Regions from separate parts of the Exiguobacterium sp. s16 genome, predicted to be linked through region 1. Evidence: riboswitches for the same ligand, from Rfam matches in the RefSeq annotation. Region 1 holds a riboswitch; each other region holds the start of a gene.
What was found. Region 1 has a riboswitch for thiamine pyrophosphate ahead of tenA (thiaminase II). Riboswitches for the same ligand answer to the same signal wherever they lie in the genome.

Region 1 (4,511 bases):
CTCGCGATTCTTGAAGGCATGGCAGCCGGCATCCCGTGGGTCGCGACCGATGTCGGGGCTTGTTCCGAGCTCCTGTACGGCCGAGAAGACGACCCGTTCGGTCCAGCCGGGTTTATCGTGCCCCCGGTTCATCCGGAAGCGGTCGCGGACAAGGTCGAGTGGATGATGGATTATCCGCAGGAACGGATGCGGTTCGGTAAGAACGGGCGGGAGCGGGTCCGCCAATACTATCGTCTCCAACAAGTCGTGGACCGCTACAAGGCCATCTATGAAACGAGGAGGGAACAGTATGGCGGGCATCGGGTTTAAGTTGCAGAAGTTGTTCCAAGAAGACTACTATTCGTCCAGGTTGAAGGCGTACACGTTCTCGGGCCTCGTCACATCCGGACCGTGGTTGATCGTCATCTTGGTCGTCGGGACGATTCAATGGTTGGCGTTCCAAATGCCGACGTTATCGCTCGCCGAACGGACGCTCTTCATGATCTCGGTCTCGTACGCGTTCATCTTCTCGCAAATCTTGTTCAGCTTCCAACAGCTCGTCGTCACCCGATACGTGGCGGACTTGTTTTACGAGAAGAAAGCGCATGAGATTTTCCCGGTGTTCACCGGGATGCTCAAAGTGACGATCCTCGTTGCAGGCTTGCTGTATAGTATCTTTTGGCTATTGTCGCCGCTCGATTTTCTGTACAAACTGACGTTGTTCGTTTTATTCATGACGATTAACGTCATCTGGGTCATGTTCTTGTTTTTAAGTGCCGCCAAGTATTATCAAGCGGTGGCCTATAGCTTCTTGCTCGGCGGACTCATCTCGGTCGGGAGCGTCTATGCGATTAGCCGTCTCATGGTCGACCCGTCGAGTCTCGAGCTATTGCTCGGTTTCACGGTCGGGATGATTGTGACGTTGTTCGGGTTGTTCTTCGCGATGCTCCGGACGTTCCCACTCCGCTACGCCGTGAAAGAGTTCTCTTACTTCAAGTACTTCGACCGCTATCCAGACTTGTTCGCCATCGGCGTGTTGTACGTGCTCGGGATTTGGGTCACGAACTTTATCATCTGGTTCGGAGAAGGACGCGTCATCATCGCGGACTCGTTCTTGTTCAATCCGTATTATGACACGGCCATCTTTTGGTCGTACTTGACGATCATCCCGACGCAACTGCTATTCGTCGTCGCCGTCGAGACACGATTTTATGAGCGTTATCGTACGTTTTATGGACTGATCAACTACGGCGGGGCGCTCCATCAAATCGAGAAGGCGAAACAGACGATGACGTCCGTGTTGAAAAATGAGCTGATTCGACTCGCGCGCAGCCAAGGCGTCGTGACGTTGTTCGCCATCCTGATGGCAGGGGTGTTCGTCGGTTGGATCGGTGTGCCGGACGAAATCGGTCAAATCTTTCGGATGACGACGCTCGCGGCGTTCGCGAACGCGATGATCCTTATTTTGACGTTGTTGTTGCTCTATTTCGAGGATCGACGAGGGGCATTGTTCGTCAACATCTCGTTCTTCACGTTGAATGCGTTGTTCACGCTCTTGCTCTTGCCGCGCGGCATCGATTGGTACGGCGTCGGCTTTGCCGTCAGCACGACAATCACGTTCTTCTTGGCCGGCCTGCGTTTGATTTATTACATGGGCAAAGTCGATTATTACGTGTTCGCGGCCTCGAATCGACGCAAGCTTGGCACCGAACGCTTCTCCCAAATGGGGACGTTGTTGAACCGTCGCTTCTCGCGATAAAGGGTTTTCAACAAAGATAAAGACTGATATGATGTGGTCGTAGACGACCGAATTTCATAATGTTTACCACTAGGGGAGTCGCGTGACGCGGCTGAGATGGACGAGGTCCAGACCCTTTGAACCTGATCTAGTTCACGCTAGCGTAGGGAAGTGGGCGAACCGATTGTTCTCGTACACTTTGTGTAAATCCGACGCCGCTTCCGTTATGGGAGGCGGCGTCTTTTTTTATAACAAAGGAGGAGACATGAATGACATTCACCGCACATCTTCGACAAGAGGCCGAGGCCTTGTTTCAAGCCAGCTTTGACCATCCGTTCGTCCGCGAGCTCGGAACAGGCGAACTCGACGAGGCGAAATTTAGGCATTACGTCATGCAAGATTCATACTATTTGAACCAGTTCTCCAAAGTACAGGCGAAAGGGGCGACCCTCGCCCCGAACATGGAAGTAGCGAGCCGCTTTTTGACGCACGCGCTCCATACCATCGAAGCGGAGCATGCGTTGCACCGTGAGTTTTTCACCTTGCTCAACGTGACGGAGGCGGAGTGGGCGACGTTTGAGCCGGCCCCGACGGCTTACGCCTATGCGCTCCATATGCAACAGGCCGGTCCGACGCTCGGTGATGTGCTCGCTTCGATTTTGCCGTGCTACTGGGTCTATTATGAGATCGGGGAGCGATTGAAAGATGCGACACCCGATCATCCGATCTATGCGACGTGGATTGCGACGTACGGTTCGGAATGGTTCCGCGATCTCGTCGAGGAACAGCTTGAACGGCTCGACGTGCTCGCCGGACAAGCGACAGCGGAAGAACGGGTCCGGTATCAACAGCTGTTCTTGAAGAGTTGTTATTATGAACATGCGTTTTGGGAAATGGCGTGGACGCTCGAGTCGTGGGATTTACCGGCGGGGGTGACACGATGAAGCGCGACTTATGGGACAAAGTCAGAGCCGAACGGCCACTCATCCATAACATTACGAATATCGTCGTCGCTAACTTTTCGGCGAACGGGTTGCTCGCCATCGGCGCTGCGCCGGTGATGGCGTCAGCCGTCGAAGAAGTCGCGGACATGGCGTCTGCGAGCGATGCGCTCGTACTCAATATCGGCACACTCGATGCGACGACGGAACGTACGATGATTCGAGCCGGACAGGCGGCGAATGAATCGAGCCGGCCGGTCGTCTTCGATCCGGTCGGTGTCGGGGCGACCGCGTTTCGACGTGACGTCGCTACATCCATTTTGCAACACGTCCGCGTGACGGTCATCCGAGGCAATGCCGGAGAAATCGCGACATTGATTGGTCTCGACGCGGCGGCGCGCGGCGTGGACGCTGGGGAAACGCGGGTTGATTTGAATCACATCGCACGCGCGGCGGCACGACGCTACAACTGTGTCGTTGCCGTGACCGGAGAGACGGATGTCGTCAGCGACGGGGACGCGACGATTGAAATCAAAGGCGGCACCGCAGCAATGGCCCGGACGACAGGGACCGGTTGTTTACTCAGTGCGGTCGTCGGTGCGTTCCTTGCGGTCGAATCCGACGCGTTGACGGCCACGGCGACAGCGCTCGCCGGATATGCGCGGTGCGGCGAACTGGCTACCGCTTTGGCGGATGGACCGGGCGACTTCCCCGTTCATTTCTTGAATGAACTCGGCAAGATGACAGCCGTCGAGTTGCCGAGCGACCGCATTGAGGTGGTGTCATGATGCGGCCGCAAGTATTGACGATTGCCGGTTCGGACTCTGGCGGGGGAGCAGGAATCCAAGCCGATTTGAAGACGTTTCAAGAGCTAGAGGTGTTCGGGACGAGCGTTCTGACGGCCGTCACCGCTCAAAATACGCGCGGGGTGCATGGGGTCGAAGCGGTGTCGCCGGAACTCATCACGCAACAACTCGATGCAATCGGTTCGGACTTTTCGATCGCAGCATGTAAGACCGGGATGTTATTTGATGCGGCGCGCATCGAGGCAGTCGCTACCGGGGTGAAACGTCATGTCTTCAACCGACTCGTCGTCGACCCGGTCATGATTGCGAAAGGAGGGGCCCCGCTTTTACAGGACACGGCGGTCGATGCGCTCAAGACCTCCTTGTTGCCACTCGCGACAGTCGTCACGCCGAACGTGCCGGAAGCGGAAGTGCTGACCGGGTTGACGATTCGATCGTTTAATGATCGTCTCGAGGCGGCTCGGCGGATGTTAGCGTACGGCGTGCGCGCGGTTATTTTAAAAGGCGGCCATCTCGAAGGTGAAACTGCCGAAGACTTGATCATGATGGAGTCGGAAGTGTTCCTTCTCTCGGCCCCGCGCATCCAGACGAGCGATACGCACGGTACCGGTTGTACATTTTCGGCGGCGCTTACAGCGGAACTTGCCAAAGGTCGTTCTATCATGGAGGCGGCGGTGACGGCGAAGCGGTTCATTCAAAGCGCCATCACCCATGGCCTTGAGATCGGCGCCGGACACGGACCGACGAACCATTGGGCATATGTGGCGTATGGAGAGGAGGGTGTGACGATTGAATCCATCAAGGCGGGCACTCGCTGAACAGTTGCGGCTTTACTTCGTATGCGGGACACCGAACACGAAAGACATGTTACGGACGGTCGAAATGGCACTCCAATGTGGCGTGACATGTTTTCAATTTCGTGAAAAAGGTAAAGAGGCACTGTATGGGGATAAAAAAGAAGCGATGGCAAGGACCCTGCAAGCACTTTGTCGTTCGTACGACGTCCCGTTCATCATCAACGACGATGTCGAACTGGCGGCGCGCATT
Region 2 (4,511 bases), on a different contig from region 1:
TGACTTGAAACAACTTGCGATCACGACGGCGCGCGAAGGAATGGATGACGCGGCGCTCGAGGCCCATCCGGACGCAGGGTCGGTCTTTAAAATTGATACAGATGTGAAAGGGATGCCGCTCTATCGGTTTGGTCGATAAGGAGGTACGAAGATGGTAAAACGATTGCTCGTTCGTGCGGGAATCGGTTTGGCGCTCGCGGCGGTCGCCCGGGTCGGGATTCAAAAGCTGTTGGAGGCAAACCGGGAAGACGATCATACGTATTTGAATCCGCGGTGGGATGAGACGCCGAGTGTGGATGCCGACAAGGACGCGGATGAGGTCGGTCTGACCCAGCTCGACTCGATTTATCGAGCCGAATGGCAGGCGAACGCCTATCCACGCTCAGAGGCCGAACGCAAGGCGTTAGAGGAATAGGCAGGAGAACACGTCCGGAAACGGGCGTGTTTTTTTCTTGACAAGACGTCACCGACCCGTCATTATCTAAAAAGTAATCATTACGATTTAGGAGTGGGTAGAATGAGACGAATCCCGATCACCGTGCTGTCCGGTTATTTAGGAAGCGGTAAGACGACACTATTGAACCACATATTGAACAATCGGACGGGCAAGAAATACGCCGTCATCGTCAACGACATGAGCGAGTTGAATATCGATGAGCGATTGATTGAACAGGGCGGTTTTTCAAGGACGGACGAAAAGTTGGTCGAACTATCGAACGGCTGCATCTGTTGCACGCTCCGTGAGGACCTGCTCGAGGCGGTAGCAGAGCTTGCGAACGAGCGGGACCTCGACGGAATCATCATCGAGTCGTCCGGTATCTCAGAGCCGATCCCGGTCGCCCAAACGTTTACATATGCCGATGACGCCCTCGGCATCGATTTGACGAGCCGAGTCTATATCGATGCGATGGTGACCGTCGTCGATGCGTTTCGGTTCTTAACAGATTTCAACTCGGGCGAGTCCCTCCATGAACGCAAGCAGGCGATCGAGGCGACGGACGTCCGCGAAGTCGTCGACCTGCTCGTCGACCAAGTCGAATTCGCCGATATCATCGTCTTGAACAAGGCGGATCGCGTGACCGAGACCGAACTCGTCGAGATGACCGGACTGTTGAAGGCGCTCAACCCAACCGCGAAGCTGTTGACGTCTGTCCATGCGAACGTGGAATTGACCGAGCTGTTGGATGTCAATTTGTTCGATTTCGAACAGGCGATGCATGCGGCCGGGTGGATTCAAGAACTTGAGACAGATGTGCACACGCCGGAGACGGAAGAATACGGCATCAGTTCATTCGTCTATCGTCGGCGTCGGCCGTTCCACCCGGAGCGTCTCCATGCCTGGATCGAGGCGTTCCCGGAAGAAATCGTCCGCGCGAAAGGGTTCTTATGGATTGCTTCCCGGAACGACCTCGCCTGTCTGTTTTCACAAGCGGGCTACGCCTCGACGCTCGAACATGCCGGGCGCTGGCTCGCGACGCTTCCGGAAGATGAGCGTCATCACATGTTCGCGGCCGAACCGGAACTCGCCGCCGACTATGTCGAACCGTACGGGGACCGACAGACGGAGCTCGTCTTGATCGGGCAGCGGATGGATCGTTCGGTCATCGAGGCCGGACTCGACGCGTGTCTGTTGACAGATGAGGAAATAGCGTTAGATTGGTCGACGCTCCGGGACACACTTCCGGGGAACGAGGTCGTCACGTTCTCATAAGACCGTTTACAAAATGAAAGCGGTCGTCTATACTGATTCTTGCATGAACAACCGCATACATTGGACTACACTAGGGGTGCTTCGGCTGAGATGTGAGCATGGCTCCAATCCCTTATGACTCGATCCGGGTAATACCGGCGTGAGGAAGTGTGGCACTTTTTCTAATGGATTAAAATTGGACGAGTGGCCGCATTCTCATGGATGCGGCTTTTTTGTGTACACATAATAAGGGGGAATAGAACATGAACAAACAATGTGGAACGAGCCCGATCGTCGGGTTCCGCTTTACACTGAGCCCGATGACGACCGATTTCGTGAGCATCATCAAAGGGGCGTTGAAGGAGACGGATTTACAAAACGTCTGGCGACATACCGATGACGTGTCGACGGTCATCCGTGGACGAAGTGAGCATGTATTCGATGTGGCTAAGACCGTGCTGTCACACGCGACGAAGACAGGGGAACATGTGTCGATGAGCGGGACGTTCTCGGTCGGGTGTCCAGGGGATACGGCCGGAGATGAAGTGCTCGTTGTGTCGAGCGAACCGCTTAATGGTCCCGTCGGTCCGCAATATGTCTCCTCACAGTTCGCGCTCTATCCGCTCGGTGATGACGACTATATGGACATCATCTACGAAGAAATCGCTTTTGCGAAAGAGCGAGGTGTCTTCAATGACTCGATGCATTACGCCTCAGGTATACATGGGGACATCGAGCCGGTGTTCGCTTTCTATGAGGCGACGTTTGATCGCGTCCGACAGAAGACAAGCCACGTCGTCATGACGGTGACGTTCAGCGTGAACAGTCCGTCACACGAGGGACGCATGGATGCTTAAATCGTGGAAGTTAAAAGAGATCGTCTTGTTGTCGATTTTATCGGTCGTGTTCGCGGTGGTCTATTTGGCGTTCGTCCATGCTGGGAACTTGTGGGCCGGTCTGATTGGACCAATCGCCTACGAATGGATTTTTGGGATATGGTTCATCGTCTCGATTATCGCAGCTTATATCATTCGCAAGCCTGGGGCTGCATTCTTGTCCGAAGTGCTTGCGGCGACGATTGAGATGATGATTGGCAACGCCATCGGACCGCGCATCATTTTAGTCGGGATCGTTCAAGGGATCGGCGCCGAAGCGGCGTTCGCTTTGACGGGTTATAAACGCTATGATCTTTGGGTGCTCATGCTCGCCGGATTCAGTGCTGCTGTGACAAGTTTCGCATATACGTACGTCATGGGAGGGCTCAATGCCCTCAGTCCGACATATGTGGCTACGATGTTCGCACTACGCGCAACGAGCGGGATGTTGATTGCTGGTCTGGGCGGTAAGATTTTGAGCGACTTGTTGCTTCGGACGGGCGCGCTTGATGGGTATGCTCTCGCGCGACAGGACCGTATGCATGGTTGAGGCAGAACATCTGACATTTCGTTATCCGAACAAGAAATGCGATGTCTTGACGGATATCACACTACGTCTAACAAAAGGGAGAACGGTCATTACAGGGGCAAGTGGGTCGGGAAAATCAACATTGCTCGCTTTGATGAATCGTCTCTATCCGGACAATTGTGATGGCATCGTGACGGGCAGACTGCACTTGTTCGATCGCTCTTATGATACGTATGAAGCTGGCGAAGTGAACCGGCGCGTCGGAACGGTCTTTCAGGACCCGGACAGTCAGTTCGTCATGCAGACGGTCGAAGAAGAATTGATTTTCACGCTCGAAAACTTTGCCGTCGCGAGAGACGAGATGATGGCCCGTGTCACCACAATGTTAGAGGCGTTGCATTTGACCGATTATCGTCACCGTACCATTCATGACCTATCGGGGGGTGAGAAGCAGCAAATTGCCGTCGCTTGTGCCTTGATTGGCCGCCCCGAGTGGCTCCTCCTCGATGAGCCGCTCGCTCACCTCGATCCTGAGACCGCCCATCATTTCGTTCGTTGGCTCGACGGCGTCGCACAGACCGTAAACGTTGTCGTCATCGAGCATCGGCCATACATATGGGGTGATTTTTTTGACCGACAAATAAAGCTCGTGAGTGGGCGCATCGACTATGATGGACCGTTCATCGTCCGACCAGATTATGCGTTCTCTCCAATTAAAGTTGAACAAGGAAAAAAATGTTATTTCACATACCGGAATTAAAACGAAAAACATTTCAATTAGCAGCGAGCGAGTTAAAGGTCGCTGAGGGTGATCTCATTGCGGTGCTCGGTCGAAATGGTAGCGGAAAGTCGACATGGCTGCGAAGCCTAGCCCGGAAACATCGTGAAGTCGGCCTCGTCCCGCAATCACCGGCGCATCTATTCGTTACGAATGATGTGACCCGAGAACTCGCATATGGCCATAATCGCCCGATTGAGGACGTCTTAACGCGGCTCGGGCTCGAATCAGTGCGTGACCACCATCCACTCTCCCTTAGTCACGGTCAAAAACGAAGGCTCGCCATCGGAGTGATGATGCTGTCTAATAAACAACTGATTGCGTTTGATGAACCGACTGCCGGACAAGACGAGGTATCGCTTCGTGCGCTCTATGACTTAATGGTCGAACGAACACGATCCGGCCAGACGATTTTGTTTGTGACGCACGACCTCAGCTTCGCGCGGATTGCGAACACATATTATTTGATGTGTGACGGCGACTTGAGTGGGCCATATGACGCTTCACTCTGGGATGAAAAAGAATTACTACGCACCCACGGCTTATTGATGGAGGAATCGCGATGACATTTCATGAGATGAACCCGACGATTAAATTTCTGACCGTGGCATGTCTCATGTTCGGTCTCGCCTTCATGTA
Region 3 (4,511 bases), on a different contig from region 1:
ACCGGGAAGACGTTAAGCGAATCTACATAATCCGCATTCTGGCTCAAGTTGGCTGCACCGTTCGCGACCATGTTCGCGAACACCAATCCATCTAAACGTTTTAAACCCACACCAAATCCTCCTTCGTTCTCGTCAGTCATTCGTCAGACGAACGCCTTGTACGAATATGTTTACCGACGAAACGTTTAATCCTAAAGTTTCACCGAGCGTGTATTTTACACGGCTTTGCACGTTATATGCGACTTCCGACACTTTCGTCCCGTAACTCACAATGATGTGCATGTCGATATGTACGTCTTCTCCATCTTGACGTACGACCACGCCTCGGGCGTAGTTTTCACGCTTCAATAGTTCTGCAATCCCGTCTTTCAATTGAGCTTGAGACGCCATTCCCACAACGCCGAAACATTCCATCGCCGCACCGCCTGCGAGTGTTGCGACCACGTCGTTCGTGATGTCAATATTGCCATATGTTGTCTTCATTTCAATTGCCATATGGAGTAGCCTCCTTCATTCGGAATGATTCCTTCACTACATTCTACAATAAGTACCTAGTTATTAAAAGAACCTGCTCCATAAACTCGGTCAATTGTAGCCGTAACCCTCATTCATTATTAAAATCCTTTCCAGTAATGTCAAGTTTTTTTCTTGTCATCCTATGATTTTCTAGTTGCATCGTGAAAAAACCCGTGCTAATATAAACGAGTGTCTATTAGGACGAACCCACATAAAAAAGGAGGGGAAACGCATGGCACGTAAATGCTACGTAACAGGTAAATCACCTAAATCAGGTAACAACCGTTCGCACGCACTCAACAAGACAAAACGCACTTGGGGTGTAAACGTACAAAAAGTTCGTATTCTCGTTGACGGTAAACCTAAACGAGTTTGGGTTTCAGCTCGCGCTCTTAAATCAGGTCTCGTTGAACGCGTATAATTTTTATACACGAACGAAATAAATCCCAGCGGCATTCGCCGATGGGATTTTTTTGTGTTCATTTTTTGATATACAGCACGAGGACCATACCTTCGTGCACGATCAAATCCGCTGATTCGCCGGCCCACTCGTTCGAGATCGTGAGCGCCTCATGGCTGACGACATCGTGACGGTCGAGCGGATATTTGACGCCGCGGATTGACACGTTCGCCCGCTTCCACGGGATGAGCGACAAATAATGATCAGCTTGACGTGGGAGCTCGTGACGCCCAGCTCCAACAAGACGAATGGTTTGCCCGGCCGTGAACAAACGCATCTCTGGATATGCCTCGAGCAGTCCGATATTGCCGAGCGTCATGTCGAGGCGTCCACCGAGAGCGCCGTACACGAGCATCTCCGTCGCCCCGTGTCCACGGGCCGCCTCGAGCGCAATCTCGAGGTCGGTCACGTCTTTTTCAGATGGGTAACGGACGGCGTCAATCGGCACTTCGCCCGTGAAGGAATCGAAATCGCCGACGACGAGATCCGGGTTCAGCCCGTGGTTCAACAGTGTCTCGTATCCCCCGTCGACGCCGATGATGTAATCGACGTCACGCGGGAGTCCCGAGATTGGTTCCGGGCTGGCCGCCACAATCAACACCCGCATTAGCGGAGACCCCGGGTCGCGAGCGTGGCGAAACGTGGTGCCGAGACGAACAAGAGAACGAGGACGACGGCCGACACGAGGAAGGACGGCAACATATACGTCATGTTATAAGCGAACGAATAGGCGACGACCGGCCCTTCCGCGTACTCGGCGAAGAAGACGATCCCTGATAAGACGTGGGCGCCGTAGCGAAGCAAAGAACCGAGGAGCGCCCCGAGCACCAAGTAGACGACGAGCGTCTTTTTCGCCTCGTCCTTGGCGGCCCGTTTCACTTGACCAGCGAACAGTCCGGCCATCCCGACGACACCGTAAGCGAACGTGTAGTCGAGCAGGAACTGGACCGGTGTGAAGATGTAAGCCCCGAACAGCAGTTGCAGCGTTCCGACGAGCGCTCCTGTCGCCAGTCCGCCTTTTAATCCATGGCGGTACGCCATCACAAAGATCGGCAACATCGCCAGGCTGATCGATCCGCCCTGCGGCATCCGGAACGGGATGAGCAAATCAAAGATCAAGCCGAGTGCGGCGAACAATGAGATTTCAATGAGCGCCTGTAGTTTTAAACGTTGTTTCATCTTATTCCCTCCTTATTATATGAGCGAACGACAAAAAGCAGCATGACGTAAACGCCATGCTGCTATCGAGTAGCAACGTGCATTTTCGCCACATCCCTACGTCCGTGTGAACGGAACAGGTTCAAAGGGTTAGCAAATGCCTCTCAGCCACAGAATGTGACACCCCTTGCGACAATATTTGTTGTTCTATCGACGATTATACACGAGAAGCGTGACGAATGCTATCGATTGCGTCTTTATAGCTCGGCTCGTTATAGATGGCTGAACCAGCCACGAGCACATCAGCGCCAGCGTCGATGCATAATTTCGCCGTCTCTGCGTTGACACCGCCGTCAATCTCGATTTCAAAGTCGAGACGACGCGCTTGGCGCATCTCGCTCAGCGCCGAGATTTTCGGGACGACCGATTCGATGAATGCCTGGCCCCCAAAGCCAGGGTTCACCGTCATGAGGAGCACCATGTCGACGTCACCGAGCACGTGTTCAATCGATGACAGCGGCGTATGCGGATTCAAGACGACACCACACTTGGCGCCGGCCGCTTTGATTTGTTGCAACACGCGATGCAAATGATTCGTCGCTTCAACGTGAACCGTGACGATATCCGCCCCGGCCTTGATGAAATCTTCGACGAACCGTTCGGGCTGGTCGATCATCAAATGGACGTCGAGTACCATGTCCGACTTCTTCCGTAAGCTCGCTAACACCGGTAGGCCGATTGAGATGTTCGGGACGAATTGACCGTCCATGACGTCAAAATGGATGTAATCCGCTCCGGCCTCTTGGACCGCCTTCACTTCTGCCTCTAAATTGGCGAAGTCCGCCGCTAAAATCGATGGTGCAATTTTAATCATGTTAGTACCTCCGTTGTCTATCGTTTAACTCTGCCATAAACGTAACATAATTCTCATAGCGGGTGGAAGCGATTTCTCCCGCCTCGACGGCCGCTTTGACGGCACAACCTGGTTCGTTCAAATGGGCACAACCGCGGAATTTACAGTCATCATGCCGCTCGACGAACTCAGGGAAACACCAGCGCATCTCTTCGACTTCGAGTTCTTCTGGGAACTCGAGGCTCGAGAAACCAGGCGTATCGGCCACGAGCCCGTCAGCGAGCGTGATCAGCGTGACGTGACGCGTCGTGTGCTTACCGCGCCCAAGTGATTTCGAGATCTTCCCGGTTGCAAGTTCAAGCTCAGGTGCGACCGCGTTCAAGAGCGAACTCTTACCGACCCCGGTCTGTCCGGCGAACACACTCGTCTTCTCCTTAAACGACCCGCGGATTTTTTCGATCCCCGACCCGTCCTCGGTCGACGTCTCGATGACCTCATAGCCGATGGAACGATATAAAGCCGCTGCTTCGTGAATCTTCTCCCGTTCCGCCTCCGTCAACAAATCCATTTTCGTCAAAACGATAATCGGATGGACTTGCTTCGACTCGATCAAGACGAGGAAACGGTCGAGCAGATGGAACGAGAACGCCGGCTCTTTTACCGAGAATAACAAGAACGCTTGATCGATGTTGGCAATCGGCGGGCGGACGAGATGGTTCGACCGCTCGTCAACAGCCAATATATAACCGGTACCATCCCCTTGGTCTTGGATGTCGACATCGTCACCGACGACCGGCGAGATGTTCCGGTTGCGGAAATTGCCGCGGGCGCGACAACGGATCTCTTGTTTTTCTTCCGTCATGACGTCATAAAATCCGCCTTGTAATCGAATAATCGTACCTTTCATTCCATTCCCTCCTTAGAAAAAGAGGCGACGCGCACGCCACCTCTTCATTGTGAATCTTTTGCTTGTGCGTAAGTCACCGTATCCGTGCGAACGACTTCGCCGTCGACTTCAATCGTCGCGGTTCCGACTTCGTCCGGTGCGATGACGAGCGTATACGAGTAAGTCGTTGTCTCCGTTATCTTATCACGCAACACCTCGACTTCGCCACGGGCGTCGACCGTCCGAATGACGACTTCGAGTGCCTCGGCTTCTTCGCCTTCAGCGGGCGGCTCGATTTCGACGTTGACTTCCCGTTCAATCGAGACGTCCGTCGGTTCTACCCCTTGTGACACGATGACGGTCAGTTCCGTCCCCGGGTCGACTGCCGTACCGGCCGTCGGGAGTTGACGGATGATTTGATTCGCAGGAACGCTCGTTGAATACTCATCACGTTTGACGATTTTCAAGCTATTCTGTTCGGCATACGTTGTCGCTTCCTCGAACGTATAGCCCGCCAAGTTGGCGAGTTCGATTTTATTGCTGCCGGTCGAGACGACGAGCGTCACCGTCTCTTCAGATGGGACGACCTCGTTGCCTGGGGCGATCGATTGGGAGATGACATCCCCGCTATCGACCGT

Region 2: it holds a riboswitch for thiamine pyrophosphate, as region 1 does, so the genes downstream of both, KNP86_RS06205 (YkoF family thiamine/hydroxymethylpyrimidine-binding protein) here and tenA (thiaminase II) in region 1, are expected to answer to the same signal.
Region 3: it holds a riboswitch for thiamine pyrophosphate, as region 1 does, so the genes downstream of both, thiT (energy-coupled thiamine transporter ThiT) here and tenA (thiaminase II) in region 1, are expected to answer to the same signal.

Annotation. Positions count from the first base shown of each region.
Region 1 is NZ_JACSLM010000003.1:65,715-70,225, forward strand. It holds gene pelF (GT4 family glycosyltransferase PelF) at 1-309, shown strand, start outside; gene pelG (exopolysaccharide Pel transporter PelG) at 290-1,738, shown strand; TPP riboswitch at 1,800-1,904, shown strand; gene tenA (thiaminase II) at 1,987-2,661, shown strand; gene thiM (hydroxyethylthiazole kinase) at 2,658-3,446, shown strand; gene thiD (bifunctional hydroxymethylpyrimidine kinase/phosphomethylpyrimidine kinase) at 3,446-4,282, shown strand; gene thiE (thiamine phosphate synthase) at 4,254-4,511, shown strand, end outside.
Region 2 is NZ_JACSLM010000002.1:525,650-530,160, forward strand. It holds gene KNP86_RS06190 (SMP-30/gluconolactonase/LRE family protein) at 1-139, shown strand, start outside; gene KNP86_RS06195 (hypothetical protein) at 152-415, shown strand; gene KNP86_RS06200 (GTP-binding protein) at 518-1,711, shown strand; TPP riboswitch at 1,774-1,874, shown strand; gene KNP86_RS06205 (YkoF family thiamine/hydroxymethylpyrimidine-binding protein) at 1,954-2,547, shown strand; gene KNP86_RS06210 (ECF transporter S component) at 2,540-3,115, shown strand; gene KNP86_RS06215 (ABC transporter ATP-binding protein) at 3,108-3,854, shown strand; gene KNP86_RS06220 (ABC transporter ATP-binding protein) at 3,830-4,438, shown strand; gene KNP86_RS06225 (energy-coupling factor transporter transmembrane component T family protein) at 4,435-4,511, shown strand, end outside.
Region 3 is NZ_JACSLM010000001.1:440,656-445,166, reverse strand. It holds gene KNP86_RS02310 (DAK2 domain-containing protein) at 1-110, opposite strand, end outside; gene KNP86_RS02305 (Asp23/Gls24 family envelope stress response protein) at 133-495, opposite strand; gene rpmB (50S ribosomal protein L28) at 749-937, shown strand; gene KNP86_RS02295 (thiamine diphosphokinase) at 996-1,583, opposite strand; gene thiT (energy-coupled thiamine transporter ThiT) at 1,583-2,155, opposite strand; TPP riboswitch at 2,232-2,332, opposite strand; gene rpe (ribulose-phosphate 3-epimerase) at 2,352-3,008, opposite strand; gene rsgA (ribosome small subunit-dependent GTPase A) at 3,010-3,894, opposite strand; gene pknB (Stk1 family PASTA domain-containing Ser/Thr kinase) at 3,939-4,511, opposite strand, start outside.